3 regions of the Mixta intestinalis genome follow, and region 1 is predicted to be linked to each of the others. Evidence: predicted binding sites of a transcription regulator. Region 1 holds the regulator's gene; each other region holds the start of a gene.
The links. The regulator LexA, encoded in region 1, represses DNA repair genes until DNA is damaged. The targets are predictions, from matches to a motif close to TNCTGTATGTACATACAGNA.
Positions count from the first base shown of each region.

Region 2: a site for LexA is predicted at 5,644-5,663, ahead of sulA (SOS-induced cell division inhibitor SulA). Genes of this name have one in related genera too.
Region 3: a site for LexA is predicted at 8,869-8,888, ahead of C7M51_RS03700 (DNA translocase FtsK 4TM domain-containing protein). Genes of this name have one in related genera too.

Region 1 is NZ_CP028271.1:3,340,417-3,351,098, reverse strand. It holds gene malK (maltose/maltodextrin ABC transporter ATP-binding protein MalK) at 219-1,370, shown strand; gene C7M51_RS15485 (maltoporin) at 1,367-2,683, shown strand; gene malM (maltose operon protein MalM) at 2,779-3,717, shown strand; gene ubiC (chorismate lyase) at 3,872-4,399, shown strand; gene ubiA (4-hydroxybenzoate octaprenyltransferase) at 4,419-5,279, shown strand; gene plsB (glycerol-3-phosphate 1-O-acyltransferase PlsB) at 5,346-7,769, opposite strand; gene C7M51_RS15460 (diacylglycerol kinase) at 7,898-8,266, shown strand; gene lexA (transcriptional repressor LexA) at 8,372-8,980, shown strand; gene dinF (MATE family efflux transporter DinF) at 9,082-10,404, shown strand; gene C7M51_RS15445 (CsbD family protein) at 10,630-10,682, shown strand, end outside.
Region 2 is NZ_CP028271.1:863,757-874,438, reverse strand. It holds gene C7M51_RS04010 (methylglyoxal synthase) at 1-50, shown strand, start outside; gene helD (DNA helicase IV) at 56-2,110, opposite strand; gene C7M51_RS04000 (YccF domain-containing protein) at 2,246-2,692, shown strand; gene yccS (YccS family putative transporter) at 2,705-4,852, shown strand; gene C7M51_RS03990 (TfoX/Sxy family DNA transformation protein) at 4,849-5,472, opposite strand; gene sulA (SOS-induced cell division inhibitor SulA) at 5,683-6,189, shown strand; gene ompA (porin OmpA) at 6,540-7,613, shown strand; gene matP (macrodomain Ter protein MatP) at 7,681-8,142, opposite strand; gene C7M51_RS03970 (AAA family ATPase) at 8,328-10,076, shown strand; gene fabA (bifunctional 3-hydroxydecanoyl-ACP dehydratase/trans-2-decenoyl-ACP isomerase) at 10,142-10,660, shown strand.
Region 3 is NZ_CP028271.1:782,082-792,763, forward strand. It holds gene clpA (ATP-dependent Clp protease ATP-binding subunit ClpA) at 1-1,783, shown strand, start outside; gene infA (translation initiation factor IF-1) at 1,924-2,142, opposite strand; gene aat (leucyl/phenylalanyl-tRNA--protein transferase) at 2,449-3,171, opposite strand; gene cydC (heme ABC transporter ATP-binding protein/permease CydC) at 3,204-4,931, opposite strand; gene cydD (heme ABC transporter permease/ATP-binding protein CydD) at 4,931-6,700, opposite strand; gene trxB (thioredoxin-disulfide reductase) at 6,844-7,812, opposite strand; gene lrp (leucine-responsive transcriptional regulator Lrp) at 8,336-8,830, shown strand; gene C7M51_RS03700 (DNA translocase FtsK 4TM domain-containing protein) at 8,949-10,682, shown strand, end outside.

The DNA of each region.
Region 1 (10,682 bases):
GCCGCTTTCTGCGTGTTGGGACACATAAAATCGCCTGTTTTCCTGCCGATTCGATCACGAAAAAGCCTGTCTGACCGGTTAACCCTCCCTGCTATTGTCAATCTCATCCTCCTGCCTCCTCCCCCGTAAAAAAGCGGATGGCGGAGGATTTTTCCTCTGTGGCCTTCACGCACACTCCCAGCCATTCGAAGGAAGTCGTAACGAGACGGGAGAAAGCAATGGCGAATGTGGTGCTGAAAGAGGTCACCAAATCCTGGGGCGATGTGGTGGTATCGCAAGATATCAATTTGACCATTGCCGAAGGGGAGTTCGTGGTATTTGTCGGGCCGTCAGGCTGCGGCAAATCAACGCTGCTGCGCATGATCGCCGGGCTGGAAGATATCACTGCCGGTGAGCTGACCATCGGCGGTAAACGCATGAACGATGTGCCGCCTGCGGAACGCGGTGTGGGCATGGTGTTTCAGTCCTATGCTCTCTATCCCCACCTGACGGTGGCGGACAATATGTCGTTTGGTCTCAAGCTGGCGGGCGTCGGCAAACGTGAAATCCAGCAGCGTGTTTCGCAGGTAGCGGAAGTCTTGCAGCTGGCGCACCTGCTCGATCGTCAGCCGAAAGCGCTCTCCGGCGGTCAGCGTCAGCGCGTAGCGATTGGCCGCACGCTGGTGGCCGAGCCGCAGGTTTTTCTGCTGGATGAACCGCTCTCTAACCTTGATGCTGCGCTGCGCGTACAGATGCGTATTGAGATCTCTCGTCTGCATAAGCGTTTACAGCGCACCATGATTTACGTCACCCACGATCAGGTCGAAGCAATGACGCTGGCGGACAAAATCGTGGTGTTGGAAGGCGGACGCATCGCGCAGGTCGGCAAGCCGCTGGAGCTTTATCACTATCCCGCTAACCGATTTGTCGCCGGTTTTATCGGCTCGCCCAAGATGAACTTCCTGCCGGTTAAGGTAACCGCCACCGCAATCGATCAGGTTCAAGTGGAGCTGCCGAATCGCCAGCAGGTCTGGCTGCCGGTAGACAGCACCGGCGTACAGCCCGGCACCAATATGTCCTTAGGTATTCGCCCCGAACATCTGCTGCCCAGCGAGGTGGCGGACGTTACGCTGCAAGGCACCGTTCAGGTCGTCGAGCAGCTGGGTCATGAAACGCAAATCCATATCCAGATCCCCGCGCTGCGTCAGAACCTGGTCTACCGCCAGAATGACGTGGTGCTGGTTGAAGAAGGTGCCCAATACGCCATCGGCCTGCCGCCACAGCGTTGTCATCTGTTCCGAGAAGATGGCCGCGCATGCCGTCGGTTACACAGCGAACCCGGCGTAGAAGCACACAACAACAGCAGAACGTTAACAGGAGAACCGCGATGATAACGCGCTCTAAGTACCCTCTGGCCGTGGCAGTGGCCCTTGCTATCGTAGCACCGCACGCTAATGCGGTGGATTTCAAAGGCTATGCTCGTTCTGGTATTGGCTGGACCGGCAGCGGCGGCGAGCAGCAGTGCTTCCAGGCAACCGGCGCCAGTTCTAAATATCGTCTCGGCAACGAATGCGAAACCTATGCGGAAATCGAGCTGGGCCAGGAAGTATGGAAAGAAGGCGAAAAAAGTTTCTACGTTGATAGCATGATCGGTTACAGCGTTTCGCAGCAGAACGATTATGAAGAAGATTCGCCTGCGGTACGTCAGATGAACGTGGTGGGTAAAAACCTGTTTGATGCGCTGCCGGGTGCCAATATCTGGGCCGGTAAGCGTTACTACAAACGCCACGACGTGCATATGATCGACTTCTACTACTGGGATATCTCCGGTCCTGGCGGCGGTATTGAAGATATCGATCTCGGCTTTGGTAAACTCTCGCTGGCCGCTACCCGCAGCAGCGAATCGGGCGGCTCCTCTGCGTTTACCGTTGGCAACACGCGTGGCGAAGCCAAAGACCGTGCTAACGATATCTTCGATGTGCGCCTCGGCGGTATGCAGGTTAACCCTGGCGGTTCGCTGGAGGTGGGCTTTGATTACGGCAGCGCCAACGATACTGACGGCTATAGCCCGAATGAAAGCGATGCCTCTGACGATGGCTGGATGGCGACGCTGGAACATACCCAGACTTTCTACGGCACCAGCCTGAACAAATTTGTCGTGCAGTATGCTACCGATGCCATGACGCAAAACCGCAACGGTCGTCCCGGCACCGCCGAGAACAACAACGGCTCAATGATCCGCGTGATTGATCACGGCGCTATCGATTTCAACGACACCTGGAGCCTGATGTATGTCGGCATGTACCAGGATGTAGATCGCGATAACAACAACGGCACCACCTGGTACACCGTAGGCGTGCGCCCGATGTACAAATGGACGCCGATCATGAGCACCCTGCTGGAAGCGGGTTACGACAATATCAAGTCGCAACGCACCGGCGATCGTAACAGTCAGTATAAAGTTACCCTGGCGCAGCAGTGGCAGGCGGGCAACAGCATCTGGTCACGTCCGGCTATCCGCGTTTTCGCTACCTACGCCAAGTGGGATGAGAAGTGGGGCTACTCCTCTAACGACACCAGCAGCGATAACTACGTTGCTAACGTCGCTAACAACACCGCTTTCAGCGACACCAGCTCCCGCACTTTCAGCCGTGGCGATAGCGATGAGTTCTCCTTCGGTATTCAGATGGAAGCCTGGTGGTAACAAAACAAGCTAAAGGAGCGTAGTTAGCTCTGCGATCTGCCTTAGCCCGCCGTTCTATTGCCTGAGAGCGGCGGGTTTCTCCTGAGGATAAAAAAATGAAAAAACATCTGCTCGCGCTCTGCCTGTTTCCGGCTCTGAGCTTTACCGTGCTGCCTGGCTTCGCCGCCAGCCCCAGCGTTAATCCACAAAATGTGGCGACCGCACCAAGCGTATCGCCTGATAAACTGCAACGTCTTTCCTGGCTGCCGCTGACGCCACCGGTGAGTCAGGATATTATGCTGGATGCCGCGTCGGCCACGCTGAACGAAGGTGACATAAGCGGGCCGGTGGCTGCCGTGACGCTGCCTGCCGATCAGGGCTCGCTGGAAGTGACCTTAGCCAGCATCATGAAAGATCAGCAAGTCTATGCGCCTAATGTGCTGGTGCTGGACAGCCAGCTTCAACCTGCCGCTTTCTTTCCCAGCAGCTATTTTACCTATCAAAAGCCCGGCATCATCGCCACTAACCGGCTGGAAGGCACCATGAAACTGACGCCGGTGCTGGGGCAAAAACAGATCTATCTGTTGATCTACACCACCACGCGTGACCTGGCGCAGACCTCTACCATGATCAATCCGGCGAAGCTCTACGCGGAAGGGGCCAGCAATGCGATCCCTGACGTGCCCGATCCGATCGTGCGTCATGTCAGCAGCGGCACTCTGTCGCTGAAAGTGAAAAGCGAGCAGAACAGCGGCAATATCATGATTGGCAAGCTGTTCGGTTCCGATAGCGCCAAACCGGTTGTGGTTGGCAGCAACAATGCGGCGGTGAGCCAACCGTTAGCGCCATCAGCGGCACCGCTTCCCGCACCAGCGCCTGCTGCCAAAGCGGAGCCGATGCTGAACGACACAGAAAAATATTTTAACGACGGTATCCGCAAAGCGGTGAAAGCAGGGGATATCGATAAGGCGCTGAAGCTGATGAATGAGGCGGAGCGTCTCGGCTCCTCATCGGCACGCGCAACCTTTATCAGCAGTGTGAAAGGCAAGGGATAACAGATCCCCATATTGCTGATCTTGCTGGACGATTGGTGCGCCGCTGGCGCACCCTTTTTCGTGGTCATCCCGAACGCTTTTTCCTTCTCGCCGGGTGTTCTGTGCCTGTCTCTGCGCTACACTATGGCACCTGATTTCTTACCGGAGATGCCGTATGTCAGATAACGCGCTTTCCCTGTTGCGCGCCATCGAATGGCTTCCCGCTTCGTCACCGCTTCTCTCTGCCGCACTGCTTGACTGGCTATTGGAAGAGGATTCAATGACGAAGCGCTTTGAACGCCACTGTCGGCAAGTTACCGTTGAGCCACAATATGAGGGTTTTGTCACCGCCGAGGCGATAGCCGCAGAGCTGCCGTTTCTGTCGCGAGAGTCGCGCTACTGGCTGCGCGAGGTAATCCTTTTTGGCGATGGTGTGCCCTGGCTGGTTGGCCGCACGGTAGTGCCGGAATCAACGCTGAACGGACCGGAAATGAAGCTTAGCCAGCTGGGTAACTGCCCGCTGGGTCGTTATCTTTTTTCTTCCTCAACGCTGACGCGGGACTTTATCGATCCTGGTATCGTTGCAGCGCAGTGGGGACGTCGATCCCGCCTGCGTTTGTCAGGCAAGCCGCTGCTGTTGACCGAACTTTTTTTGCCCGCTTCGCCGCTTTATCAAAGTCTGTCTGGAGAAACGCGTGACTAATCTCGAGAAAGGAGTGACGCTGACAAAGCTACAGGCGTACAGCCGCCTGATGCGTATTGATAAACCTATCGGCTCGCTGCTGCTATTGTGGCCAACACTGTGGGCGCTGTGGCTGGCAGGTGAGGCAGTGCCATCGTTACAAGTGCTGTTGGTGTTTGTGCTCGGCGTCTTTTTTATGCGCGCGGCGGGTTGTGTGGTAAATGACTTCGCCGATCGGAAAATCGACGGACATGTAAAGCGTACCCAGATGCGTCCGCTGGCCAGTGGCGCGGTCACGGAAAAAGAGGCGAAAGTGCTGTTTGTCGCCCTGGTGCTGATCTCCTTTGCGCTGGTGCTGACGATGAATGCATTAACCATCTGGCTGTCGTTTGCCGGGCTGGTGCTGGCGTGGATTTACCCTTTTATGAAGCGCTACACTCATTTGCCGCAGGTGGTGCTGGGCGCAGCTTTCGGCTGGGCGATACCTATGGGCTGGGCAGCGGTCAGCGGTAGCGTGCCGCTTAACTGCTGGCTGCTGTTTTTCGCCAATATTTGCTGGACGGTGGCTTACGATACGCAGTACGCCATGGTGGATCGGGATGACGATTTAAAAATTGGTGTCAAATCAACGGCGATCCTGTTCGGGCGCTTCGATAAGCTGATTATTGGATTATTGCAGCTGGCGACGCTGCTGCTGTTGATATGGGTAGGATTGCGTATGGCGCTGGATGGCGCTTTTTACTGGTCGCTACTGGTTGCCGGTGCGCTCTTTGTGCATCAACAAAAATTAATCGCCGATCGTCAGCGTGAGCGCTGTTTCCAGGCCTTTTTGAATAACAACTATGTTGGGCTGGTGGTGTTTGTTGGCGTTGCGCTGAACATGCCGCCTTTCAGCCAGTAGTAAGATAAACAGAATAATAAAACGGGCGCTCCAGGGCGCCCGTTTTGTTTTATGCGCCAGCTTAACTCAGCTGTGCGCGACTGCATTTTCAATGGTTTGTCGCACGTCACTGGTAATCAACTCTGACAGCAGGCGAGAGGTGCTCTGCGTTTTGTCCAGCGCCGCATCGCCGGTATCGCTGATATAGCCTTCATCACGCAGCGTCAGCACCAGCGTCGAGAAGACCGCTTTATCAAAGAACTCTGGTGCGTTGATACCGTGCAGTACCGACAGGCGCTGGGCCAGGGTACGGCTCTCTTTCTCCAGCGAACCGCGATTAATTTCTGGGTTGGCGCTCAGGATAGAGAAAGTGATGGCATAGCGCTGTAGCGTTTCACGCATCCCGGCAGCCAACAGCTGTAGCGTCCGAAAGCGAGTGGCATTCAGGCGCATCGTTTCGCCCTCAACCGTAATAAGCTGCTGGCGTGCCAGCTCCGCTACCAGAGACTGAAGCAGCTGCGGCAGCTGCGCTTGATCCCAGCGCAGGAACAGTTCGCTTTTCAGCAGCGGATAGATCACTTCTACCTGACGTAGCAGCTCTGCGGTATCAATCTCGCGGCGCTGCTGCACAATCGCGGCGATCAGCGACGGCATGACCAGCATATGATGTACGTTATTGCGGTAATACGTCATCAACACAGCCTGCTCACGCGGCAGAATAATGATATCGCCGATATTGTCCTGCTCGGTCTCAAACTTGTTCATGCTTAGCGCATGTTTCAGCAGCGCTTCTGGCGTCATATCCGGCACGGTAGCATCCGGCGAATAGGGCACGTTGCGCAGCAGCTCAAGATAGCATTCTAACTGTTCCAGCAGCTGTTCGCGGGTTAGCGAACGCTGACGTGAAGCGAGCAGGGCAGTTACGCACAGGTTCATCGCGTTGACGGCACCGGCGTTATTAATACGCACCATAACCTGCTGAGCGATATCGTTAACTGCCGGCGTCAGCCACTGCGGGCGCTGAGCCACAATGGGATCGATAGAGTCACGCCACTCCGGTACCTGTTTGTTAAGGTAGCTCACCAGCGGCAGCGGTTCGCCGAAGTTAACGTAGCCCTGCCCCAGGTTGCGCAGCTTACTGAGGCCACGCACCATCTGCATAAAGCTCTCTTTCTCTTTCGCCGCGCCGCGCAGCTCTTTGGCGTAAGTACCCACTTCCATTACGTGCTCGTAACCGATATAGACCGGCACCACGGTAATCGGGCGATTACCGCCACGCAGCATCGCCTGTATCGTCATTGCCAGCGTGCCGGTTTTCGGATCGAGCAGGCGTCCGGTACGCGAGCGCCCGCCCTCAACAAAATACTCTACGGAATAACCGCGGCTGAACAGTTCGCCCAGATATTCACGGAACACCGTGGAGTAGAGTTTGTTGCCTTTAAAGGTGCGACGGATAAAGAATGCACCCAGGCGGCGGAAAATCGGACCGGCGGGCCAGAAGTTAAGGTTAATACCGGCGGCGATATGCGGCGGCACCAGGCCCTGATGATAGAGCACATAGGAAAGCAGCAGATAATCCATATGGCTGCGGTGACAAGGTACGTAAACCAGCCCATGTCCGTCCAGCGCCAGCTGACGCACTCGTTCGCCGCCGCTAACGTTGATGCCCTGATAAATTTTGCTCCACGTCCAGCCGATAACGCGATCGGTAAGGCGGATCATTTCATAGGAGAAGTTGGCAGCAATTTCTTCCATCAGCTCGACGGCATTTTGCTGCGCTTTTTCCTGCGAAATTTTCTTACTGCGCGCCTCATCTTCTACCGCTTTAGCGATAGCTGGTGATTGCAACAGCTTGTTAAACAGATCGTGGCGTACCGGCAGACGTGGCCCTACGGCAGCCAGCCGTTGACGGGCGAAATGGATGCGCGCCACACGCGCCAGTTTTTGCGCGATAGTTTTATCGGTACCGTGTTCCGTCGCCATTCGGCGTAGCGAAACCATCGCTGAAAAGCGAACAAAACTGTCACGCCCCAGCCACAGCACGGCGAAAAATTTTTGCACCCCGTTCAGTTCGCGCAGATAAGGTGTCTGTTCGCCCTGTACCTCGCGTCCCGGCGCACGGCCAAACATCACCGAAACCGGCACCATCTGTACGTCTAAATCGGGATTATTACGGTGCAGATCGAGATAATCGTGAAACAGCTTCACCGATTCCTGATTCGGCACGAAATAGGGGAATACGCGCGGGCCGTCATGAATAAAAACATAACGCGGCAGCAGCGTACCATCGATCTCCAGCGGCTCAAGCGGATCGGGCAGATCATGCAGGCGGCACTGGGTGCGCAGCGCCAGCAAATCGGCCTTTGAATCGTAAGGCAGCACATACATAATGGGGCGTGATGTATCCAGACCCAGTTCGGTGACCGGATCGCCCGGTATCGCCTTACTTTTAACTAAAAATGTAAGTGGTAAATTCAGTAACTTATAATAAAGTTTACGCCAACCTGACATAGACAACATGAAGCCTCTTGTTAGCAAAGCGCGGCAAGCATACCAGAAAGCGCATTGAAGATCTGTGGTGTTGCATTTAGTGCTCCACCCTGACATTGACGTTAAACATGGCAAAGGGTTCCCTGAAGATGGCAAATAACGTAACGGGCCTGGTACGCATCATCAAAGCGGCGGGCTATTCCTGGAAAGGCTTGCGCGCGGCATGGCAACATGAGGCGGCGTTCCGTCAGGAAGCGGTGCTGGCGCTGGTGGCCATTATTATTGCCTGTTGGCTGGATATCGATGCCATGACGCGAGTCATGCTGATCGGTTCGGTGGTGCTTATCATCATTGTTGAAATCCTTAACAGCGCTATCGAAGCGGTCGTTGACCGTATCGGCAACGAATTCCATCCGCTGGCTGGACGGGCGAAGGATATGGGATCCGCCGCCGTTCTGATCAGCATCATACTGGCGCTTTTTGTCTGGGTAACCTTGCTCTGGTCATATTTGCGATAGCGCTTCCGTAATAGACAAAGTGTCGTTTTTTACGCGGCAATTGGTTTCCATTCCGCCAATACCTGTATATACTCACAGCGACTGTATAAACAACCAGGGGGCGGGATGAAAACCTTAACGGCTCGGCAGCAGCAGGTTTATGACCTGATTCGCGATCACATTAACCAGACGGGGATGCCGCCTACACGTGCGGAAATTGCCTCTCAGCTGGGCTTCCGCTCCCCTAACGCTGCTGAAGAACACCTGAAAGCGCTGGCGCGTAAAGGCGTAATTGAGATGGTCTCCGGTGCGTCGCGTGGTATTCGCCTCATGGCGGAAGAAGAAAACGGCCTGCCGCTGATCGGTCGTGTCGCCGCCGGTGAGCCGCTGCTGGCGCAGGAACACATTGAAAGCCGCTTTCAGGTCGATCCTAATCTGTTTAAGCCCCATGCAGATTTTCTGCTGCGCGTAAGCGGCATGTCGATGAAAGATATCGGTATCGTTGATGGTGACCTGCTGGCGGTTCATAAAACGCAGGATGTGCGTAACGGGCAGGTAGTGGTAGCGCGTATTGATGATGAAGTCACGGTAAAACGCCTGAAAAAACAGGGCAACACAGTACAGCTACTGCCAGAAAACAGCGATTTCCAACCGATCGTGGTCGATTTGCAACAGCAGACGCTGACGATTGAAGGACTCGCCGTTGGCGTTATTCGTAACGGCGACTGGCTCTGATGCTGCGGTGGCGGCTGTGGTCGCCACCCCGTTTCGCTTCCTCTCTTTTTCTCCGGCGATAACCGCTGTGGCCTGTCGCCATATTGTTATCACGGATGGTCATGCAACTCTTTTCAGCAACTGATAAACAACTTTGGCGGCTGGCGCTGCCGATGATCCTCTCCAACATTACCGTTCCGCTACTGGGCCTGGTTGATACCGCCGTTATTGGGCATCTGGACAGCCCGGTTTATCTGGGTGGCGTAGCCGTTGGCGCTACGGCGACCAGCTTTCTGTTTATGCTGCTGCTGTTTCTACGTATGAGCACTACCGGTCTGACGGCGCAGGCTTTTGGTGCCGACGATAAAGCCGGGATGGCGCGCGCGCTGGTGCAACCATTGCTGATGGCGCTGGTGGCTGGCGGATTATTTATCTTGTTGCGTTACCCGCTCAGTAGTCTGGCGGCACAGGTAGTCGGCGGTAGCCCGGAAGTGCTTGAACAGGCACAGCGTTTTATTCAGGTGCGCTGGCTCAGTGCGCCTGCCACGTTAGCAAACCTGGTGATTCTCGGCTGGCTGCTGGGCGTGCAGTATGCGCGTGCACCGGTGATTTTACTGGTGACAGGCAACCTGGTGAATATTCTGCTCGATCTGTGGTTTGTCATTGGTCTCCGCTGGGGCGTTGCGGGCGCTGCATCGGCAACGGCGATTGCTGAATACGTTACGCTGGCGGTAGGGCTGGGGATGGTATGGCACGTAATGCGTCTGCGGCAGATCTCTTTCACGCTGTTGAAAAGGGCAGTACGGGGCGATATGCGTCGTCTTCTGCGGCTGAATCGCGACATTATGGTGCGTTCGCTGCTGTTACAAGTCTGCTTTGCGTCGGTCACGGTATTGGGCGCGCGCATGGGCAGTGATATTGTGGCAGTTAATGCTGTGTTGTTGATGTTCCTGACCTTTACCGCCTATGCACTGGACGGCTTTGCCTATGCGGTCGAAGCGGTATCAGGCGAAGCCTTTGGTGCGCGCGATGCGGATAAACTTCACCGTGTTTGGCGTGCCGCCTGCCGTCAGGCGGGTACGGTGGCGCTGCTGTTTGCCTGTGCATGGGGATTCTGGGGGCAGAATATCGTTGCGTTATTAACCTCTCTGTCTGCTTTGCAAACGCTGGCGGATCGCTATCTGTTTTGGCAAATGATTTTGCCGCTGGCGGGTGTCTGGTGTTATCTGCTGGATGGTATGTTTATTGGCGCAACGCGTGGACGCGAAATGCGTAACAGTATGGCCGTGGCCGCGCTGGGTTTCGGCTTAACGCTGTTGACGCTGCCTCATCTTGGTAATCATGGCCTGTGGCTGGCGGTTACGGTTTTTCTGCTGTTACGTGGTTTAACGCTGGGCTGGATATGGCGACGTTATCAACGACGCGGCGACTGGTTCACGATTTGACATACTTCTTTACGGCTGCGCTTATTACCTGAATCCGCTGGTTTTTTGGCGGATTCAACGGGTTTATTGCCTGTTTTTCAGTTCATACTTCTGTGTTTTCGGGCGGATCTGCCGCTTCCTGCTATAGTTAAATAGTGACAAACAAGGAATCAGCGTTTTGTTTCACAGAATGAAACGATGCTGAGATTCATCGAGCTGCTAACACCTAAGGTAGAGGAAACAACTATGAACAGAGACGAAGCCGGCGGTAACTGGAAACAGTTTAAAGGTAAGATGAA
Region 2 (10,682 bases), 2.2 Mb from region 1:
AGGTTCAGATCCCGGATTATCAACATTATCTGCAAACGCGTCTTAAATAATATCGCTACGGTTTACGCAATACCGGTACGCCCAGGCGCTTAAACTCTTCAACAAAAACCGATGGCTGCTGGCGATTATAGAGCAGCCATACCTGCTGTTTCGCTCGTGTTAACGCGACATAAGCCAGCCTTCGCTCTTCGGCATCAGGAAAATCTTCAGGCTCAGGCAGCAGCCCTTCTTCTATTACCGTCTCACGCTGCGCCGCCGGAAAGCCATCGCTCCCCTCATGCAAACCGAGAAGGATGACATAATCCGCCTGCTGGCCCTTGCTGGCGTGGATCGTCATAAAATCGAGATTCAGCTTCGGCCAGCGCGTTTTGGCCTTTGCCAGCAGATCCGGTTGCAGATGATAATAGCGCGCCAGCAACAGTACGCGTTCGTCCAAAAGCGCATAGCCGCTAATCTTATTCAACAGATCTTCCAGCCGATCGTCAGGCAATAGCGAAATCGCTTTTTTACCTCCTTTAGTCAGGCTGTTTAGCGGCTTAGCCAGCTGATGAGGATTTTCCAGAATAAATCGATTGGCGATATCACCGATACGATCGTTAAAGCGGTAGGTGGTATCCAGCACGCAGCTATCGCCGCTGCCAAAATGGTGATGGAACCGATTGATCAGGTTCATTTCCGCGCCGCTAAAGCGATAAACTGCCTGCCAGTCATCGCCAACGGCAAACAGAGTAGTTTGACGATTCTGCTTACGTAGGGCACTTAACAACGCCGCCCTTTGTGGTGATATATCCTGAAACTCATCGACAAGGATATGTTTCCAGGGACTAATAAAGCGCCCTTTCTCCAGCAGATTTACCGCCTGATGTATCAGCCCGGAGAAATCCACGGCCCCTTCCTCCTTCAGCGCGGTTTTCCACGCCTTCATTAATGGGGCCATCAGCTTGATACGCTTTGCAAAGCGATCGCGCACGGCTTCAGGCGCATCGGCAATCATCGCCGCCTGAGCACCACCATGTATCCGCATCAGACCCAGCCACTGCTCCAGGCGGCTTACCAGACGCTGCGTCAGCATTTCATCCTGCCAGAAATCGCCTTCCGGCACCGTCCATGCCAGTTCATCCGTTAGCCACTGACGCCAGCCGCTGGCGTGCGCTTTTTTCCCGGCACACTGCTGCCGCCAGGTTTCAATTAACAGCTGGCGTCGTGCCGTGCTGTCGGTTTCCAGGCGGGAAATTACCGGCCTCTTCTTACTTCCTTCGTGAATAATATGCAGTGCCAGTGCGTGAAAGGTACGCGCTTCAATATCGTTATTATGCAGACGAGCCTTGATGCGCTCATTCATCTCCTGCGCTGCCTGGCGTCCAAACGACAACAGCAATATCTGCTGTGGTTGCGCCTGCTGACGCAGCAGTAGCCATCCTGCACGCGCCACCAGCACCGACGTTTTTCCGCTGCCAGCCCCTGCCAGAACCAACAGCGTCTCTTCTCCATTCACTACAGCGCGCGCCTGCGAGCTGTTTAGCGGCGTCTTCTCCACCGAGGAGAAAAAATCCGCATACTGCTGTAGCATGCGTTCCGTCCAGGCCTGGTTATGATTTGCCAGCGTGGCTTCGCCTTTGTGCAGCCAGTGCAGACACTGCTGATACAGGCTCCTACAATTTTCGAAATCATCAAGCCGTACAGCAGGCAACGGCAATGCGCTAAAGGTATCTTCGATTTGTGCCTGACGTTCAGCCAGCTCGTTTCGCTTCAGCCAGCGATCCTGAGCCGCCGTTCGCAGCAGCTCATCCACTAACTGCTGCAATACCTGCGCGCTGATCTCACTCATCTCCGCGCTCCATTGCTGCCACGCCTGCGACAGATAATGATAAAAGCGTTGCGTTTCCTGCCATTCCGTTCCGTGCAGCCTGACTACCTTATTATCCGGCAGGGTAAATTCCAGCTCGCCCCAAATCAGGCCGCGTTTACATTGGATCTCCAGTAACTGGTTAAACGGGATGAGATATTCATGTTTTTCACCGCTGACTTCTACTCCCGCGCTTAACAGACGCACCCGGTTATAAGGATGCTGCGCCAGATGTTTGCCAAGTGAAGTTGCTTTTAATTCCATGCGTTATAACCAAAAGTATACGGATTCGATTAAGGGCTAGTCTACCGGGCTGTAGTTTACCGCTCCACCGATAAAACAGGTTACAATCAAACGCTGCTATCTCTGATAAATACTGTTTTCTGAAGGAAGCCTGTAATGCGTACCGTTTTGAATATCCTTAATTTTGTGCTGGGTGGCTTCTTTACCACGTTGAGCTGGTTACTGGCGACGCTGGTCAGCATTATCTTTATCTTCACTTTACCGCTGACGCGTTCCTGCTGGGAGATCACTAAGCTCTCGCTGCTACCTTATGGCAATGAAGCGGTTCATGTTGATGAACTGCATCCCGATCGACGTAATGTCCTGATGAACACCGGCGGCACGTTACTTAATATTTTATGGCTCATTTTTTTCGGCTGGTGGCTCTGCCTTTCTCATATTATGGTCGGCATCACACAGTGCATTTCAATTATTGGGATTCCGGTTGGTATCGCTAACTTTAAGCTGGCGGCTATCGCGCTCTGGCCGGTCGGTCGCCGCGTGGTTTCTACCGAAGAGGCTCGTGCCGCACGCGAAGCCAATGCACGTCGTCGTTATCAATAAGGCGGGCAAACAATGTTAGCGCTGACAGCAGGAATGCGTCGTTATATCGCCAACAGTAGCGGGTTATATCTGACCCGCATTTTTTTTGCGTTGGCAGGTGCCGCCGCTTTTCCCTGGTGGATCGATCAAATTATCTGGACGCTGCCGCTAACGCTGGGCGTAGTTGCTGCCGCGTTGGCCGATCTTGACGATCGCTTTACCGGACGGTTACGTAATCTTTTGATTACCCTGCTCTGCTTTTGTATTGCCTCCGTTTCAGTTGAACTACTGTTTCCCTGGCCATGGCTGTTCATTATCGGGCTGGCCTTTTCTGCCTGGGGATTTATTCTGCTGGGTGCACTTGGACAGCGTTATGCCACTATCGCGTTCGGCGCGTTGCTGATTGCTATCTATACCATGCTCGGTATCAGCCTGTTTTCACAATGGTATTTACAGCCGATACTGCTGCTGCTCGGTGCAGTCTGGTATAACCTGCTCACGCTGGTAGGGCATTTACTTTTCCCTATTCGCCCGCTACAGGAAAACCTGGCGCGTAGCTATAGCCTGCTGGCACAATATCTGGAAGCCAAAGCCAATCTGTTCGATCCTGATGTTGAAGAGAACGACGATCGCGGTTTAGTTGATGTAGCCATGGCTAACGGTAAACTGGTTGCGGTACTTAATGAAACGAAAACCTCGATACAAAGTCGCCTGCGCGGCGATCGGGGCCAGCGCGGTACGCGCCGCACGCTGCATTACTATTTCGTCGCGCAGGATATTCACGAACGCGCCAGTTCCTCCCACATCCAGTATCATGCGCTGCGACAAGAGTGGCGCTACAGTGAAATTCTGTTCCGTTTTGAACGCCTGCTGACAATGCAGGCACAGGCCTGTCGACAGTTATCGGAAGCTATTTTACTGCGCCAGAGTTATCAGCACGATAACCGCTTCGAACGTGCCTTTAATCATTTGCAGGCGGCGCTGGACCGCCTGCCTGACACGCCGGAAGACAAAGCACGACAAAAAGCGCTGCGTTATCTGCTGAGAAACCTGAAGGCGATTGATGCGCAGCTGGCAACTATTGAATCAGAGCAGGCGCAGGAACAGGCGCGGCAGAACGGCAGCGACACCCACCTCTCCAGCGAAGGATTAACCGGCTGGAGCGATATTCGCCTACGCTTTAGTCGTCACCTGACGCCAGAATCACCGCTGTTTCGTCATGCGGTGCGTATGTCATTGGTACTTTGTGTCGGCTACGCTTTTATTCAGCTCACCGGCCTGCAACGTGGCTACTGGATTATGTTAACCAGCCTGTTTGTTTGCCAGCCCGGTTATAACGCCACGCGACGGCGTCTGGCGTTGCGTATTATCGGCACGCTGTCGGGTATCGCGATTGGGTTACCAGTATTATGGCTGGTACCTTCTATTGATGGTCAGCTACTGTTAATCGTGCTGTCCGGCGTGCTGTTTTTCGCCTTTCGTCAGGTACAGTACGCGCATGCCACCATGTTTATTACACTGCTCGTGCTGCTCTGCTTTAATCTGCTGGGTGAAGGCTTTGTGGTCGCCGTACCGCGTATCGTCGATACGCTGCTTGGCTGCGGTATTGCCTGGCTTGCCGTCAGTTACATCTGGCCAGACTGGCGTTTCCGCCGTTTACCCGCCGTGGCAGAAAAAACCTTTACGGCGAACTGCCGTTATCTGGATGCGATCCTCGAACAGTATCATCAGGGTAAAGATAACCGCCTGACCTACCGTATTGCGCGGCGCGATGCACATAACGGTGACGCTGAGCTTGCATCCGTTGTCTCTAATCTGTCAACGGAAATGCGCCCCGATCCGCTACAGCGTGAGGCGGCTTTTCGTTTACTTTGTCTTAATCATTCCTTTTTAAGCTATATATCCGCGTTGGGCGCGCATCGGGAAAAGATAACGCAACCAGAACTGCTGGCGCTGTTGGACGATGCAGTGTGCTATGTCGACGATGTTTTGCAGGTCAACATCGTCAGCGAACAACAGGTACAGCAGATGATGAACACGCTATCTATCCGTATTAACCATTTAAACAGTGAAGCAGATTCCCAGGGACAGCTGGTGCTACAGCAAATCGGCCTGTTGATAGCCCTGCTTCCGGAAATCGCCCATTTGAAAAAGCAGCTTGCGTTACCGTCTGCGCCTTAACGATGTCGTCCTTTACCTGCGTTTACCGTGTGATAAAACCAGTGACGCAGCTCTTCTTTTACCTCTGCAGGCAGCGCCGCCTGGTGATGTCCGGAAATGGCGCCCTGCAGAGCCAACAGACAATTCAGCCCCAAATGTTGATTGCGCGCTCTTAATCGTAACCAGCAATCTTTCGCCCCGGCTTCACGCAGAGCATGCACGCTGTTGATACCAATCTCCCGCAACAGCATTTCCATACGCACGCCCATGTTAGGCAGATCTTTGACACGCACGTTATTTCGGCGGGCATTTTTTTGCTGTCGGGCCAACGCCAGCGAGGATTTTGACAGTTTGATAAGCAGAGGCCGATCGGCCCACAGCGCCTCGTTGATATGGTAATAGTGCAGGATAACCGGCAGGCCTTTTTTATTAATGACCAGCGGTGATAAAAGCTGTTTGCTGATCCTGATATAACTATTTAACGTTTCGCAGCCACGTAGATAAAGTTCACCATTAGCGATCAAGGCAAACACGACCTTTTCTACTGCCAGACTATAGCCACCAAACTGCGAGCGGACGGTGATATTCCCTAATGCGGCCAGCTGTGCCTTTGATTGAGCAATCCTTTGTTGTGTATCCATATGCGGCTCCATTTCCTTAAGAGTCTCAGACTAACTCCCTGTTTTACATCATCTAAAAACATAGGCAATTCTGGTTAACGGTTCAATTACTAAATGAGCTTGCCGTAATTTAAGTCGTAAAATTGCGAGACGTTTTCAAAAAATGAGGTTGATCTTAGGCTTTTATCGCATTACTGTATATCCATACAGTAACCACATGAGCTGATAATCATGCGTACTCATTTACTGAAGTCTTCCTTTGCTCGCGCGGCGCTGTCAGGCCATCCCAATGCTTCTTTGTCACCGTCGCTGGCTCACGGCTGGATTAGCGAATTAAGTTACAGTGAAGCACAGCCAGGATTGACGCAGCTGCTGTTACTACCGCTGCTACAGCAGCTGGGCACCCAGTCCCGCTGGCAGCTTTGGCTGACTCCACCGCAAAAGATCAGTCGAAGCTGGCTGAAAGCATCCGGGTTACCGCTGGATAAAATGATGCAAATCACCAATCAGCCAAAAGCAGGTACGGTTGAAGCGATGGTAAAAGCATTGCAGACGGGTAATTACAGCGTGGTGTTAGGATGGTTTCCGTACGATATCAGTGAAAATGAGCGTCGCCAGCTTGAAGAAGCGGCTTCAGTGGGGCAGGCTTTAGGACTGATTATGCGTCCTCAATCGGGCTGTTCGTTACTTGACGGACAAAAAAACAGGCTGAAAATTCACTCAACTTTGTATCATTAAGTAAATATAAGATAAATCTCAGTTAAAAACAGAGACATTCTTCCGATAACCCGCTGATTCTACTCTGGCGCGGCTGCGCCTGAGTTTCGCCACACTGACTTATACTTTTTTTGGCGCTAAAAATCAGGGCAGATGTTAAAAATTGTGTACGGAACAGTCTTTTTTTGCGCACCTGCCTCACATCTTACTTGTAAGTTTCTCGCCACGTTGTAGACTTTATCTCGCCAGGGTGCTCTATAACCTCCGTTTTCCGGTAGAGTAATAATCGAGCAAAAGGACCCGGCGAAGGATTACAACCAAGAGCTTACTTTAAGCTCCTTGCCTATTTGGATGATAACGAGGCGCAAAAAATGAAAAAGACAGCTATCGCAATTGCAGTGGCACTGGCTGGCTTCGCTACCGTAGCGCAGGCCGCTCCGAAAGATGACACCTGGTACACCGGTGCTAAACTGGGCTGGTCTCAGTATCACGATACTGGTTACTACGGTAACAACTACGTAAATAACGATGGCCCGACTCACGAAAGCCAGCTGGGCGCTGGTGCATTCGTTGGTTATCAGGCTAATCCTTATCTTGGCTTCGAGCTGGGTTATGACTGGCTTGGCCGCATGCCGTACAAAGGCGACGTAGTGAACGGCGCTTTCAAAGCACAAGGCATCCAGCTGGCAGCTAAACTGAGCTACCCGATTATGGATGATCTGGATATCTATACCCGTCTGGGTGGTATGGTATGGCGCGCTGACTCTACTCAGCACGTTGTTGGTACTAATATCAACCGTAAAGACCACGACACCGGCGTTTCACCGCTGGCTGCCGTTGGTGTTGAATACGCGCTGACCAAAAACTGGGCAACCCGTCTGGATTACCAGTGGGTTAACAACATCGGCGACGCAGGTACCGTTGGTACACGCCCTGATAACGCCATGCTGAGCCTGGGTGTTTCTTACCGCTTCGGTCAGGATGATGCAGTGGCTCCGATGCCGGCCCCGACTCCGGCTCCGGCTCCGGTTGTTGAAACCAAACACTTCACGCTGAAATCTGACGTGCTGTTCAACTTCAACAAAGCTACCCTGAAAGGTGAAGGTCAGCAGGCACTGGATCAGCTGTACTCTCAGCTGAGCTCAATGGATCCGAAAGATGGTTCTGTTATCGTTCTGGGTTACACTGACCGCATCGGTTCTGACCAGTACAACCAGAAACTGTCTGAGAAACGTGCTCAGTCTGTTGTTGATTACCTGGTATCTAAAGGTATCCCGTCTAACAAGATCTCTGCACGTGGCATGGGTGAATCTAACCCGGTTACTGGCAACACCTGTGACAGCGTGAAAGGCCGTAACGCCCAGATCGACTGCCTGGCACCGGACCGTCGCGTAGAAATCGAAGTTAAAGGCATGAAAGACGTTGTTACTCAGCCGCAGGCTTAAGTAATAGTCGTTACGAAAAACCCCGCTCAGGCGGGGTTTTTTTATGGCTGCGTTTGTAACTTTCGTTCTACTTTACATCGTCTTTGCCAAGAATCGCCTGTAAATCCTGGCGTAGCGTAGACATCTGGCTGGCATATTTCTCTTTACGTTCGGCATCTTCAATAAGCTGTACAATAGTTTCAGACAGAGTGCTGCTGCGACGCTGCGCCAGTCCGGCCAGCCTTTGCCATACCAGATATTCCAGATCGATAGATTTCTTACGGGTATGCTGATGTTCAGCATTGAAATGACGCTTTCGCCGTGCGCGAATCGTCTGCTTCATACGGTTTTCCAGCGCCGGATTGATATGTTGCTCAATCCATTTCAGCACGTCTATCGGATGGTTTTCCATCGCCAGTAAGGCCTTTACAGCTTCCTGCGCGGCGCTGATTTCAATATATCGGGTGATCGCTTCCCCTTCCCGATGTTTTTTCACCAGGTACTTCCATTTCCATCCGCTTTCAAGGTTTTCCAGCTGCTGATATTTCATCGGAATCTCATCATGAGCAGGTAACAAACTAAGAATAACAGCTTTTTTATCTCTTGCGGCAGAGAAAGGCGCAGCGACATATTCACCGTTCCCCTTCTCAAGGACATCCCAATCTCTGCCGTGCTTAACAGCCTGAAAAGCTGTATAATCGCGCTTTACATTAATACAAGACAAATACGATTACTTTGACCAGCAACCGACTTGCATGGCAGGCGCTACAGCCTGATGCCGATAGTTTCCAGCCTGTTTTTTCCCGCGATTTTAGCGATAACGGCTCTGATATTCTGCCTGACATCCAGCCTCGCCTGTTTGATGCCGCCCAGTTGCTGCAGCGTAGCCGTGCGCCCTTCCCACTGCTGCTGATTCGCTGTGCGGAAAACAGTGAGACGCTGTCATTGCTGGCGCAAACATTACAGCATAACGACGTCAAGAAGAAAGATCTTTACGGCGGTAACTATCTGATTAATGAAGAACAGATTACCTGGCAACCGGCGCAAATAGCAGAAGATGCATTTGCCAGCCGCGGCGAGACGCAGTTTGCTGACTGGATCGAACCAGAACAGCTTTTTGGCTGTGTGCGTATCTTTGCCCAACGCGTTACGCTGGAGCCGGGACTGATTCATCGCGCTAACGGCGGTACGCTACTGCTTTCTTTGCGTGCGCTACTGGCACAACCGCTAATGTGGCTGCGTCTGAAGCAGATTGTGCAGCAGCAGCGTTTTGACTGGCTTTCACCAGATGAATCACGCCCGCTGCCGATCGGCATTCCTTCAATGCCAATGCAGCTGAAGCTGGTACTGTGTGGCGATCGCGATGCGATGGCCGACTTTCAGGAGATGGAACCTGAGCTTGCTTCGCTGGCTATCTACAGTGAATACGAAGAGAGCCTGCGCGTTGAAGAGCAGGAAGACATGGCCCTGTGGTGCCGCTGGGTTACCGCGCTGTCACGCCAGGCCAGACTACCAGACATCACGCCCGATTTCTGGCCTCTGTTACTACAGGAAGCGGTACGCTACAGCGGCGATCAGGAAATTTTGCCGCTTTGCCCTGCCTGGCTTGGTCGCCAGCTGCGTGAGGCCGCAGAGTATGGCGAAAGGCTGGACGCAGAAGCGTTACAAACCGCGTTGGACGCCCGCAGCTGGCGGGAAAATTACCTGCCGGAGCAGATGCGCGATGAAATCCTGCTTGACCAAATTCTGATAGAAACCGAAGGCGCTATAGTTGGGCAAATTAACGGCCTGTCGGTTATTGAATTCCCCGGTCATCCACGTGCGTTTGGTGAACCGTCACGTATCAGCTGCGTTGTACACGTGGGCGATGGCGAATTCACCGATGTTGAACGTAAAGCCGAGCTGGGCGGAAACATTCATGCCAAAGGCATGATGATCATGCAGGCTTTCCTGATTGCCGAGCTGGAGCTCGATCAACAGCTTCCCTTCTCCGCCTCTCTGGTATTTGAGCAATCCTATTCCGAAGTTGATGGCGACAGCGCCTCGCTCGCTGAGCTGTGCGCGCTGGTCAGTGCCCTGGCCGAACAGCCGATCAATCAGCAGATTGCGGTAACCGGTTCAGTCGATCAGTTTGGTCATGTTCAGCCGGTTGGTGGACTGAATGAAAAAATTGAAGGTTTCTTTGAAGTCTGTCAGCAGCGCGGCCTGACCGGCCAGCAGGGCGTAATTATCCCGGCGGCAAACGTACGTCATCTCTGCCTGCAGCAGGCGGTGGTAGATGCGGTGCGTGAAGGTCAGTTTCATCTGTGGGCCGTCAACGAGGTGGTTGAAGCTCTGCCGTTGCTGACCGGTATTGCCTGGAAAAAAGACAACGCACCATGTTTGTTACAGTCAATTCAGGAGCGCATTACAGAATTTAACCAACAGGAAGCGCGGCAACGCCCCTGGCCTCTGCGTTGGCTAAACTGGTTTAACCACAGCTGATCGGAGTTGTTCAGCTTACACCTGTTAGCTAAACTTCGTGATTCACTAAACAAGGCTTATTGAACATGGTTGAAAAACGCGACTCCTACACAAAAGAAGATCTGATTGCCTCTGGACGCGGAGAGCTTTTTGGCGCTGAAGGGCCACCGCTGCCGTCTGGCAATATGCTGATGATGGACCGCGTGGTCAAAATGAGCGAAGAAGGCGGTAACTTCGGTAAGGGATATGTTGAAGCAGAGCTGGATATTAATCCCGATCTCTGGTTTTTCTCCTGCCACTTTATCGGCGATCCGGTAATGCCGGGCTGCCTGGGTCTGGATGCAATGTGGCAGCTGGTTGGCTTTTACCTGGGCTGGCTTGGCGCGGAAGGCAAAGGTCGTGCGCTGGGCGTTGGTGAAGTGAAATTTACCGGACAGGTGTTGCCGACTGCGAAGAAGGTCACCTATCGTATCCATTTTAAACGCGTCATTAACCGTAAGCTGGTAATGGGCGTAGCGGATGGCGAAGTACTGGTTGATGGTAACGTGATTTATACTGCCAGCGATCTGAAAGTGGGTCTGTTTAAAGACACTACCGCGTTTTAAGCATCCAAAATAAATACCCTCC
Region 3 (10,682 bases), 2.1 Mb from region 1:
GGAGCGTATGGAAAACTTCACCACCAATCTCAACCAGCTTGCTCGCGTTGGCGGTATCGATCCGCTGATCGGTCGCGACAAAGAGCTGGAGCGTACCGTGCAGGTGCTGTGCCGTCGACGTAAGAACAACCCGCTGCTGGTGGGCGAATCAGGCGTAGGTAAAACGGCCATTGCGGAAGGCCTGGCCTGGCGTATTGTCCAGGGTGACGTGCCGGAAGTGATGAAAGATTGCACCATCTATTCGCTTGATATCGGTTCGCTGCTGGCAGGAACCAAATATCGCGGCGATTTTGAGAAGCGCTTTAAGGCGCTGCTGAAACAGCTGGAGCAGGATGAAAGCAGCATTCTGTTTATCGATGAGATCCATACCATCATCGGTGCCGGTGCCGCTTCCGGCGGGCAGGTTGATGCTGCTAACCTGATTAAGCCGCTGCTGTCGAGCGGGCGTATTCGCGTGATGGGGTCAACTACCTATCAGGAATTCAGCAATATCTTTGAAAAAGATCGTGCGCTGGCGCGTCGTTTTCAGAAAATCGACATTACCGAGCCGAGTATTGATGAAACGGTGCAGATTCTTAACGGACTGAAACCGAAGTACGAAGCGCATCATGACGTACGCTATACGGCAAAAGCGGTGCGTGCGGCGGTAGAGCTGGCGGTGAAATATATCAACGATCGCCATCTGCCCGATAAAGCTATCGACGTGATTGATGAAGCGGGCGCACGCAGCCGACTGATGCCGGTCAGCAAACGCAAGAAAACCGTTAACGTCGCGGATATTGAATCGGTTGTGGCGCGCATTGCGCGTATTCCGGAGAAGAGCGTTTCTGCCACCGACCGTGACACGCTGCGCAACCTTGGCGATCGGCTGAAAATGCTGGTGTTTGGTCAGGATGATGCCATTGAAGCCTTAACCGAAGCGATCAAAATGAGCCGCGCCGGTCTGGGCCATGAGCGCAAACCGGTGGGTTCCTTCCTGTTTGCCGGCCCTACCGGGGTGGGTAAAACGGAGGTGACGGTACAGCTGGCGAAGGCGCTGGGCATTGAGCTGCTGCGTTTCGATATGTCCGAGTATATGGAACGTCATACCGTTAGCCGCCTGATCGGTGCGCCTCCGGGCTACGTTGGTTTCGATCAGGGTGGTCTGTTGACCGATGCGGTGATCAAGCATCCGCACGCCGTGGTGCTGCTGGATGAGATTGAAAAGGCACACCCGGATGTCTTTAACCTGCTATTGCAGGTAATGGACAACGGCATGCTGACGGACAACAACGGGCGCAAGGCGGATTTCCGTAACGTGGTGCTGGTGATGACTACCAACGCCGGGGTAAGGGAAACCGAACGTAAATCGATCGGCCTGATCCATCAGGATAACAGCACCGACGCGATGGAAGAGATCAAGAAGATCTTTACGCCGGAGTTCCGTAACCGTCTCGACAATATCATCTGGTTCCGTCACCTCTCTACCGACGTGATCCATCAGGTGGTGGATAAGTTTATCGTCGAGCTTCAGGCGCAGCTGGATGCGAAAGGCGTGTCGCTGGAAGTCAGCGACGAAGCGCGCGACTGGCTGGCGGAGAAAGGGTACGACAAAGCGATGGGCGCACGTCCGATGGCGCGCACCGTGCAGGAGAATCTGAAGAAACCGCTGGCAAATGAGCTGCTGTTTGGTTCGCTGGTGGATGGAGGTTCAGTATCGGTAACGCTCGATAAAGAGAAAAACCAGCTGGCCTACCATTTCGTTAGCGCAGAGAAGCGTAAAACGGAAGGAACGGTGCACTAAGTCGTCAACCTATGTAAACAGAAAAGGCCGGATAATACCGGCCTTTTTTTGTCGTGAGTAACGCTGGAAATGCGAAAGGCCGGTATTATCCGGCCTTTTTAGTAGACAGGCGTTAGCCTGCACCTCAACGCAAAACGTTATTAACGACTACGGAAGACAATGCGGCCTTTGCTCAGGTCGTACGGGGTCAGCTCAACAGTGACTTTGTCGCCCGTCAGAATGCGGATATAGTTTTTGCGCATTTTACCGGAGATATGAGCGATAACCACGTGTCCGTTTTCTAATTCCACGCGGAACATGGTGTTAGGTAACGTATCAAGTACGGTACCCTGCATTTCAATATTGTCTTCTTTGGCCATCGAATCCTCTGGGTGGACTTCCAAGTTTTGAACCGGCAAGATAATGCCGAATTCCACGAATTATGTAAAGAATAGTTGGTTATTATACCAACGCCTGCATGCACCTGTAGCGCAGCATACAGGCATAACCTTTGTCGTCTGGTGACAGTGACGCTAGCGGGGGGAACAGCGGCTAAGAATCTGTTAACCGGCTCAAGCCATAAATAACAGTTCTGAAGATGCATGGTAATTCCCGGCTCGGTAACTCCGATGCGCTGACGCAATAAACGGACGACATACCAAACCCGCCTATTATACCACTATTCCTCACGGTTGCGTGTAAAACATCGGATCGGCGTTAAAAAGCGTATCGCTCTGCCAGCAGGCATCGTCAACCGGTGCGTGTGCCAGCCTGCCAAGCGCCAGCAAATAGTCGAGGCGTGGGATCTCCTGAGCGCCGAGCGAAGCGGTGTGCGAGTTAAGTATCTGGCAGTCAATAAGCTGCCCGCCATGCCGTTTAAAATGTTGGCAAAAAACCAGTAGCGCGGTTTTGGAGGCGTTTTCGCGGCGGCTGAACATCGATTCACCGCAGAAAATTTGTCCCAGCGCCAACCCATACATGCCGCCCACCAGCTCATCGTCAAACCACACCTCAATCGAATGCGCATGACCCGCATCGTACAGGCGGTGCCAGGCGCGTTTGACTTCAGGCGTAATCCAGGTGCCTTCATCACGTGCGCTGGCGCAGCCTTCAACGACATCCGCAAAGGCGCGGTTCATGGTTACGCGGTAGGGCGAACGACGATGAAAACGCTTCATGCTACGGCTGAGATGAAACGCGTCCGGCAACAGGATCGCTCGCGGATCGGGCGACCACCACAAAATGGGATCGCCAGGTGAAAACCACGGAAAAATACCGCGATGATAGGCGTGAAGCAAACGTGCCGGGCTTAAATCGCCGCCCATCGCCAGCAGTCCGTTGGGTTCACGCAGCGCCATCTCCGGCGGCGGAAAATTAAGCGAGTCGCGTGACAGCTGGATCAATCGCATCTATGAAAAGCCCTGCTTCCTGAAAACTATGACTATAGCGTAAAGCGCTGCTGAAAATGCCAGTAGCGTCCGCGTTTCGCCATTAATTCATCGTGTTTGCCTTGTTCAACGATCTTGCCCCGATCCATAACGCAAATGCGAGCGAAATTATCCAGCCCCTGCAGGCGATGGGTCACCATGATGGTGGTTTTATCAGCGGTGACGCGCGCCAACAGAGCCAGAATCTGCTGCTCCGTTTCCGCATCCAGCCCTTCGGTTGGTTCATCAAGCAGCATGATAGGGCTGTTATGCAGCAGCGCGCGTGCGATAGCCAGACGACGCAGCTCGCCGCCGGAAAGCTGGCGTCCTCCTTCGCCCAGCCAGGCGTTAAGGCCCTGATCGTCAGCCAGCAGCTTCTCCAGCCCCACCTGCTTCAGGACATCGATCAGCGCTTCATCGCTGCACTCCGTTGCCGCCAGCAGTAAATTATCGCGCAGCGTCTGGTTAAACAGATGCACCCGCTGGCTGACTACGCCAATCGCCGCGCGCAGTGCAGGCTCGCTCCATTCTGTCAGCGCTATATCGCCAATGCGGATTTCACCTTCCTGTGGATCCCAGGCGCGGGTAAGCAGCTGTAATAGCGTGCTTTTACCACATCCTGTTGGGCCAAGCAGGGCGACGGACTCACCGGGCTGTACCCGAAGCGACAGGTGTTGCAGGGCAGGGCCAAGTGCATTGGGATAAGAGAACGTCACATTGTTTAGCAGTAGCGCACCTGCGCTCGCCGTTTGGTTATTCTGTGAAAACCGTACGGCAGGCCGCTGAGCCAGCACCTGCTGGATGCGGGCTGCGGAGGCGAAAACCTGTCCAAGGTGGAGAAAGGCGCTACCCACCGGTGCCAGCGCCTCGAATGCCGCCAGCGCACAAAAAACAAACAGCGCCAGCAGCGCGCCGGGCGGCTGCCATACCCCGACGCCGCCTGCGCTCAGCCAAAGTATCAATGTTACCGTTGCGCCACTAATCAGCAGCAGTAACGACTGTGAAAGCCCCGTCAGGCTCGCCTGGCGACGCTGCGCCTGCTGCCAGCTTGCTTCGGTCTCATCCAGCTGTTGACGGCTGTTTTCAACGCTGCCGTAAAGTGAGAGTTCAGCCTGCGCCTGTAGCCAGCGGGTCAGCTGTTGACGATAGCGTGCGCGCTGGAACGTCATGGTTTCGCCAGCAGGACGTCCGATATGGTAAAAGAGCGGCGGCAACAGCAGCAGCGTAAGCAGCATAATCGTGCCCAGCGTCAGCGCCAGCGGAATATCGAGCCAGCACAGCCCCAACGTCACTACGATAATGACCACCAGCGCGCCGATGAAAGGGGAGATGATGCGCAGGTAGAGATGATCGAGCGTATCGACATCAGCGACAAAACGGTTAAGCAGGTCGCCCTGGCGAAAATGCGCAATGCCCGCAGGCGACAGCGGCAGCAGACGGCTAAAGGTAAAAACGCGCAGATGCTGCAATACGCGGAAAGTACCATCATGGCTGACCAGCCGTTCAAAATAACGCGCTACGGTGCGAATAATCGCTGCTCCGCGCACGCCAGCAGCGGGAAGCATGTAGTTAAAGCTGTAAAGGCCCGCACCGCCCGCCAGTGAAGCGGCGGCAAGAAACCAGCCTGACAACGTTAACAGACCGGTACTGGCTAACAGCGTAACGATCGCCAGCAATATGCCCAGCGTAAGACGCCAGAAATGGCGGCGGTAAAGCCGCAAAAAAGGTCGCAGAATCGTCATTATGCCAGTTCCCCCTGACGATGGGCGAGCAGGGCAGCAAAAGGCCCCGGCTGCCCGGCGAGCTGTTGCCAGCCGCCACGCTGTATAATTTGTCCGTCGCGCATCACCCAGATTTCATCCCACTGCGCCAGATCGTGTAGCTGATGTGTTACCAGCAGCGTGGATTGCTGCCGGGCGGCGGTTAACAGCGCGCGCATCACGTGCTGTTCGCTGGTTGCATCAAGACTGGCGGCCGGTTCGTCAAGCAGCAGCAGCTGGCAGGGTTTCAACAACGCCCGCGCGACGGCAATACGTTGCGCCTGGCCCTGAGACAGGCCGCCGTTTTGATCGCCAATTTCACTCTCCAGCCCCTGCGGCAGCCGGGCGATAAATTCATCTACACCAGCCAGCTGGAGTAGCTGTTCTAAACGTGCCGCAGAAACCGACTGGCCGTTAAGAATATTATCCCGTACCGTCGCCTGCGGCAGCTGAGGATTTTGCCCCACCCAGGCCAGCGCCCGATGCCAGCTGTCCCGCTGTAAATCACGCAGCTCAACGCCATTAATTAACAGTGAACCCTGGTAGGGAAGGAAGCCGAGCAGAACGTTAATTAAGGAACTTTTACCGGCGCCACTCTGCCCGACCAGCGCAATACGCTGGCCCGGCAGCAGTGAAAAATCGAGCGGCCCGGCCAGCACTGTGCCATCCGGTGCCAGAATTTTAAGCGCTCGCGCCTCTATATGCAGCGGGCTATCGTCATTCAGCGGCCGTTTTCCCTCAGATGACGGCGATTCTTCATGCGTGGAAAGAAAATGGTGTAACGCATCGGCAGCGCCGACCGCCTGCGCTTTGGCATGATAAAAGGCACCGAGATCGCGTAACGGTTGAAAAAATTCCGGTGCCAGAATCAGGGCCAGAAAACCGGCAAACAGCGTAACGCGTGCACCGTAATGACCAAAATCGAGTTCGCCAAGATAGGAAAAACCAAAATAGACGGCGACGATAGCAATTGAGACCGAGGCGAAAAACTCCAGCAGCGCCGATGAGAGAAACGCCAGCCGCAGCACTTCCATTGTGCGCTGGCGAAAATCCTCGGTCGCGTTGGCAATCGCCTGGGTTTCTGCCGTACCGCGATGAAACAGACGCAGCGTATCCAGCCCGCGTAATCGATCGAGAAAATCGCCGCTAAGACGCGCCAGCGCCTGAAAGTTACGGCGGTTTGCATCGGCGGCCCCCATACCGACCAGCGCCATAAACAGCGGGATCAGCGGTGCGGTAACCAGCAAAATAACGCCAGCGGCCCAGTTAACCGGAAAGATAACCAGCAGAATCAGTACCGGCACCAGCACCGCCAGATTCATTTGTGGCAGATAGCGTGCGTAATAATCCTGCATCTCTTCTATCTGCTCCAGCAGCAGCGTTGCCCAGCTACCGGCGGGCTTTCCCTGAATCCATGCCGGGCCCAGCTGTTGCAAACGATCGAGCACCTGCTTGCGCAATGCGCGGCGGATGTGCTCGCCGGAGCGATAGCCTGCCTGTTCACGCAGCCAGCCAAGCAGGGCGCGTGCGGCAAAACAGAGCAGTAGCAATAGCATGGCAGGCAGCCACTGGGCGCGCGGCTGCTGCGCCATAATTAATCGATCCATTAGTGTCGCCAGCAGCCAGGCCTGAGCGACGATCAGCAAGGCGCTGGCCAGACCCAGCAGTGTAGAAACTGAAGTCCAGGGGCGAGCATGTACGCGCTGTTGACGCAGCCAGCGGGTAAGTTGTTGTTGACGTTTTTTTTCCATGCGAGGCCGTTTGATTATAAAAACAGGCTGGCCGATTCATCAGATGCAGGCCAGCAGAGGCGCAGGCAATGTAGCATGGTGACCAGAAAAAAGGCGACTGTTGAACAGTCGCCTGGAAGAAATAAGATCAGATAATTAACAAGTTAAGTATTGTTTTTAACTAATCCATCCAGATAGCGTTCTGCATCCAGCGCCGCCATACAGCCAGTACCGGCAGAGGTAATCGCCTGACGATAGGTATGATCCATTACGTCGCCCGCAGCAAAAACACCGGGGATGCTGGTCTGGGTGGCGTTACCATGCAGGCCGGACTGAACTTTGATATAGCCGTTTTCCAGTTCCAGCTGACCGGCGAAGATAGCGGTATTCGGGCTGTGACCGATAGCGACAAACAGGCCAGCCACTTCCAGCTCTTCCGTCTGTTGCGCATCATGGGTGGCGCGCAGGCGCACTGAGGTAACGCCCATCTGATCGCCCAGTACTTCATCCAGTTCACGATGGGTGTGCAGGATGATATTACCGCTGGCGACTTTTTCCATCAGACGGTTAACCAGGATTTTTTCCGCACGGAAGCTGTCGCGACGGTGGATCAGATGAACCTCGGCGGCGATGTTAGAGAGATAGAGCGCCTCTTCCACGGCGGTATTGCCGCCGCCAACGACCGCTACTTTCTGTTTGCGATAGAAGAATCCATCACAGGTCGCGCAGGCGGAAACGCCTTTCCCTTTAAACGCCTCTTCAGACGGCAGGCCAAGGTAACGGGCGGAAGCGCCGGTAGCGATAATCAGGGCGTCAGTCGTATATTCTCCGCTGTCACCGATCAGGCGAAATGGGCGATTCTGCAAATCAACGGTATGGATATGATCGAAAACGATCTCGGTCTTGAACTTCAGCGCGTGCTCGTGCATCCGCTCCATTAATAGCGGACCCGTTAAATCATCAGGATCGCCTGGCCAGTTTTCAACTTCAGTCGTAGTGGTTAACTGGCCGCCTTTTTCCAGGCCGGTGATTAACACCGGATTCAGGTTAGCGCGTGCAGCGTAAACGGCTGCGGTGTAGCCTGCCGGACCAGAGCCCAGAATAAGCAATTTACTGTGTGTGGCCGTGCCCATGAGATCCTCATTATTTAACTGGCAACATGGGAACCGATTGTAGGGAATTTACCGGCGCAAAAAAAGCATTCTGCGATTTTGTTAACAATTGATGTAAAAGGTTTAATCGATAGACCATATCGTGCGGGAAAAGAGTAGTTAAAAAGGGTGCGGGAACGTTGAAGCACAGCTCAAAAGGCTGAAATAACCACTTTAAATGGTTCCGGCCCGCAATGGGTTGGCATGTTCTCCTGATTTTCAATGTTTTGCTTTGACAATCGCCTGCGCTTTTGCGAAAACATTGTGGGAAGCAGAGAATATTTGGGCTATGTAAATAGGTTTTCATACCACTTTTTACGTTTAATACCGAATAAACTCAGCCTGTCATTGGTAATGGCGCATGGTGTGGACAGACAGTATGCGTTATGCGGATGAATGCTGGTACAGCAACAGGCTTACTGACTTCGCTTAACAAAAGACCCTGTACACAGATAATGTTCAGGGTATGGCAGGCAAAGGGAAGGAATGAAGAGAGACAATAATAATGGTAGACAATAAAAAACGCCCCGGAAAAGACCTCGACAGAATCGACAGAAATATTCTGAACGAGTTACAGAAAGATGGTCGTATTTCCAATGTTGAACTTTCCAAACGCGTTGGGCTATCGCCTACGCCGTGCCTGGAACGTGTACGCCGCCTGGAACGTCAGGGCTTTATTCTCGGCTACACTGCGTTGCTTAATCCCCATTATCTTGACGCATCCCTGCTGGTTTTCGTTGAGATTACTCTGAATCGCGGCGCACCCGACGTGTTTGAACAATTTAACGCCGCTGTACAAAAACTTGAGGAAACTCAAGAGTGTCACCTCGTTTCCGGTGATTTTGACTACCTGCTGAAAACGCGCGTGCCGGATATGTCTGCCTATCGTAAGCTGCTGGGCGAAACCCTGCTGCGTCTGCCGGGCGTTAACGATACGCGCACCTATGTGGTGATGGAAGAGGTAAAACAGAGCAACCGGCTGGTGATTAAAACGCGATAACACAGGGCAGGTGCAAAACCTGGTGGTATTCGGTACACTCCTGTGAATTCATACAGGCACAGCGTCGGTTAGTCCGGCGCTGTTTCCTTCATAGTTTACAGGCACCTGGAGAGTTCTCTTGAGCCAGGAATATACAGAAGATAAAGATGTGTCTCTTAAGCCGCTGAGTAGCGGTCGTCGCCTGCTCGAAGCGTTGCTGATTCTTGTTGCGCTGTTTGCCGTCTATTTGATGGTAGCGCTGGTCAGTTTTAATCCTTCCGATCCCAGCTGGTCGCAGACCGCCTGGCATGAACCTATCCATAATCTGGGCGGCAGTGTTGGCGCCTGGCTGGCCGATACGTTACTGTTTATTTTCGGCGTAATGGCCTACGCCATTCCTCCCGTTATTCTGGGGCTGTGCTGGATTACGTTCCGTCAGCGCGATCGCCAGGATTATATCGATTATTTTGCTGTCGGCCTGCGTCTGATCGGCGTGTTGGCGTTGGTGGTCACTACCTGTGGTCTGGCGGCGCTCAACGCCGATGATATCTGGTATTTTGCTTCCGGCGGCGTAATTGGCAGCCTGGTCAGTAATGCGATGGGGCCTTATCTGAACGGTGCCAGCGGAACTCTGGCTTTGCTCTGTATCTGGGCGGCCGGGCTGACGCTCTATACCGGCTGGTCCTGGCTGACGATAGCTGAAAAAATTGGTGCGGTGGTTATGGGCGTGCTGACGTTTGCCAGCAATCGCTCGCGCGCTGAAGAAACCTGGTATGAGGACGATGAGCCCGCTCCCGCACCGAAAATTAAACGCGCAGCGCGGCTGGACGACGATGAGGATGTGCTGCTGTCGGCACCGCGTAAGCAGCGGGACGATGATGAAACAGATGTCGATCCGCTACTGGCTGATGCGCCAGAGAGTGAGGAGAGCGCAACCTCGATACCGCAGGCCGATACTGCACCGTCACAGACGGTGACCGCTCAGTCCCAGCCAGCGGCTGCTCCATCTGCAGTCGGGCAAATGCCGGTGGCTCAGCCACAGGCAGCAGCTGCACAGCATGATACCCGTTCTGCATACACCCCGCAGGGCGAAGGGTTACAGCCAGCTCCCGCGATGAGTGCGTCTCAGTCAAATCATCCGGCGGCTCCGGCTGATGGCGTTGCGCCGCCGCTTTACCGCTTTGAGGTACCGCAGCAGGCAAGTGATGCCTTTACGCCGTACGCCGAAGATGAAGGGCCGCAGATGGGCAACTGGCAGGATACCGCAACAACAACGCCGCAAGCGGGTGCTGCCGCAGCAGCCATTGCTTCTGCCGCCGTTTCGCCACCGGCGTCGCCCTTTATGCCAGCCAGCGCGCCGGAAGAGAATAATCCGCAGATTAAACAGGGCATCGGCCCTGAACTGCCGCGTCCGAAGCCGGTCAAGTTGCCGACGCGTCGTGAGCTGGCCTCCTGGGGAATAAAACTGCCGTCGCAGCGTCTGGCGGAAGAGAAAGCCAAACAGGAAGCTCAACAGCAGACGACTGTACCTCAGGATGATGAGCAGGCCGCCGCGCAGGATGAATCTCAGCTGCGTAACGCCTTTATGGCGCAGCAGAAAGCGCGCTATGGACAGGATTACGCCAGCGAAGAAGAGGAAAGCGCAATGCAGCAGGCGGCGCTGGCGCAACAGTTTGCTCAACAACAGCAGCAACGTTACGCGCAGGCGGAGCAGGTCGAGCCCGCTATATCACAGACGATAGCACAGCCGATGCAGGCCGTTCAGTCGGAGACGCAGCCGCACTATGCGCAGCCGACCCGTCCCGATTTAACCTGGCAGCATCAGGCAATGCCGCAGGATAATCCGCCGCAGCCTGAAACCTCTGGCTTCACA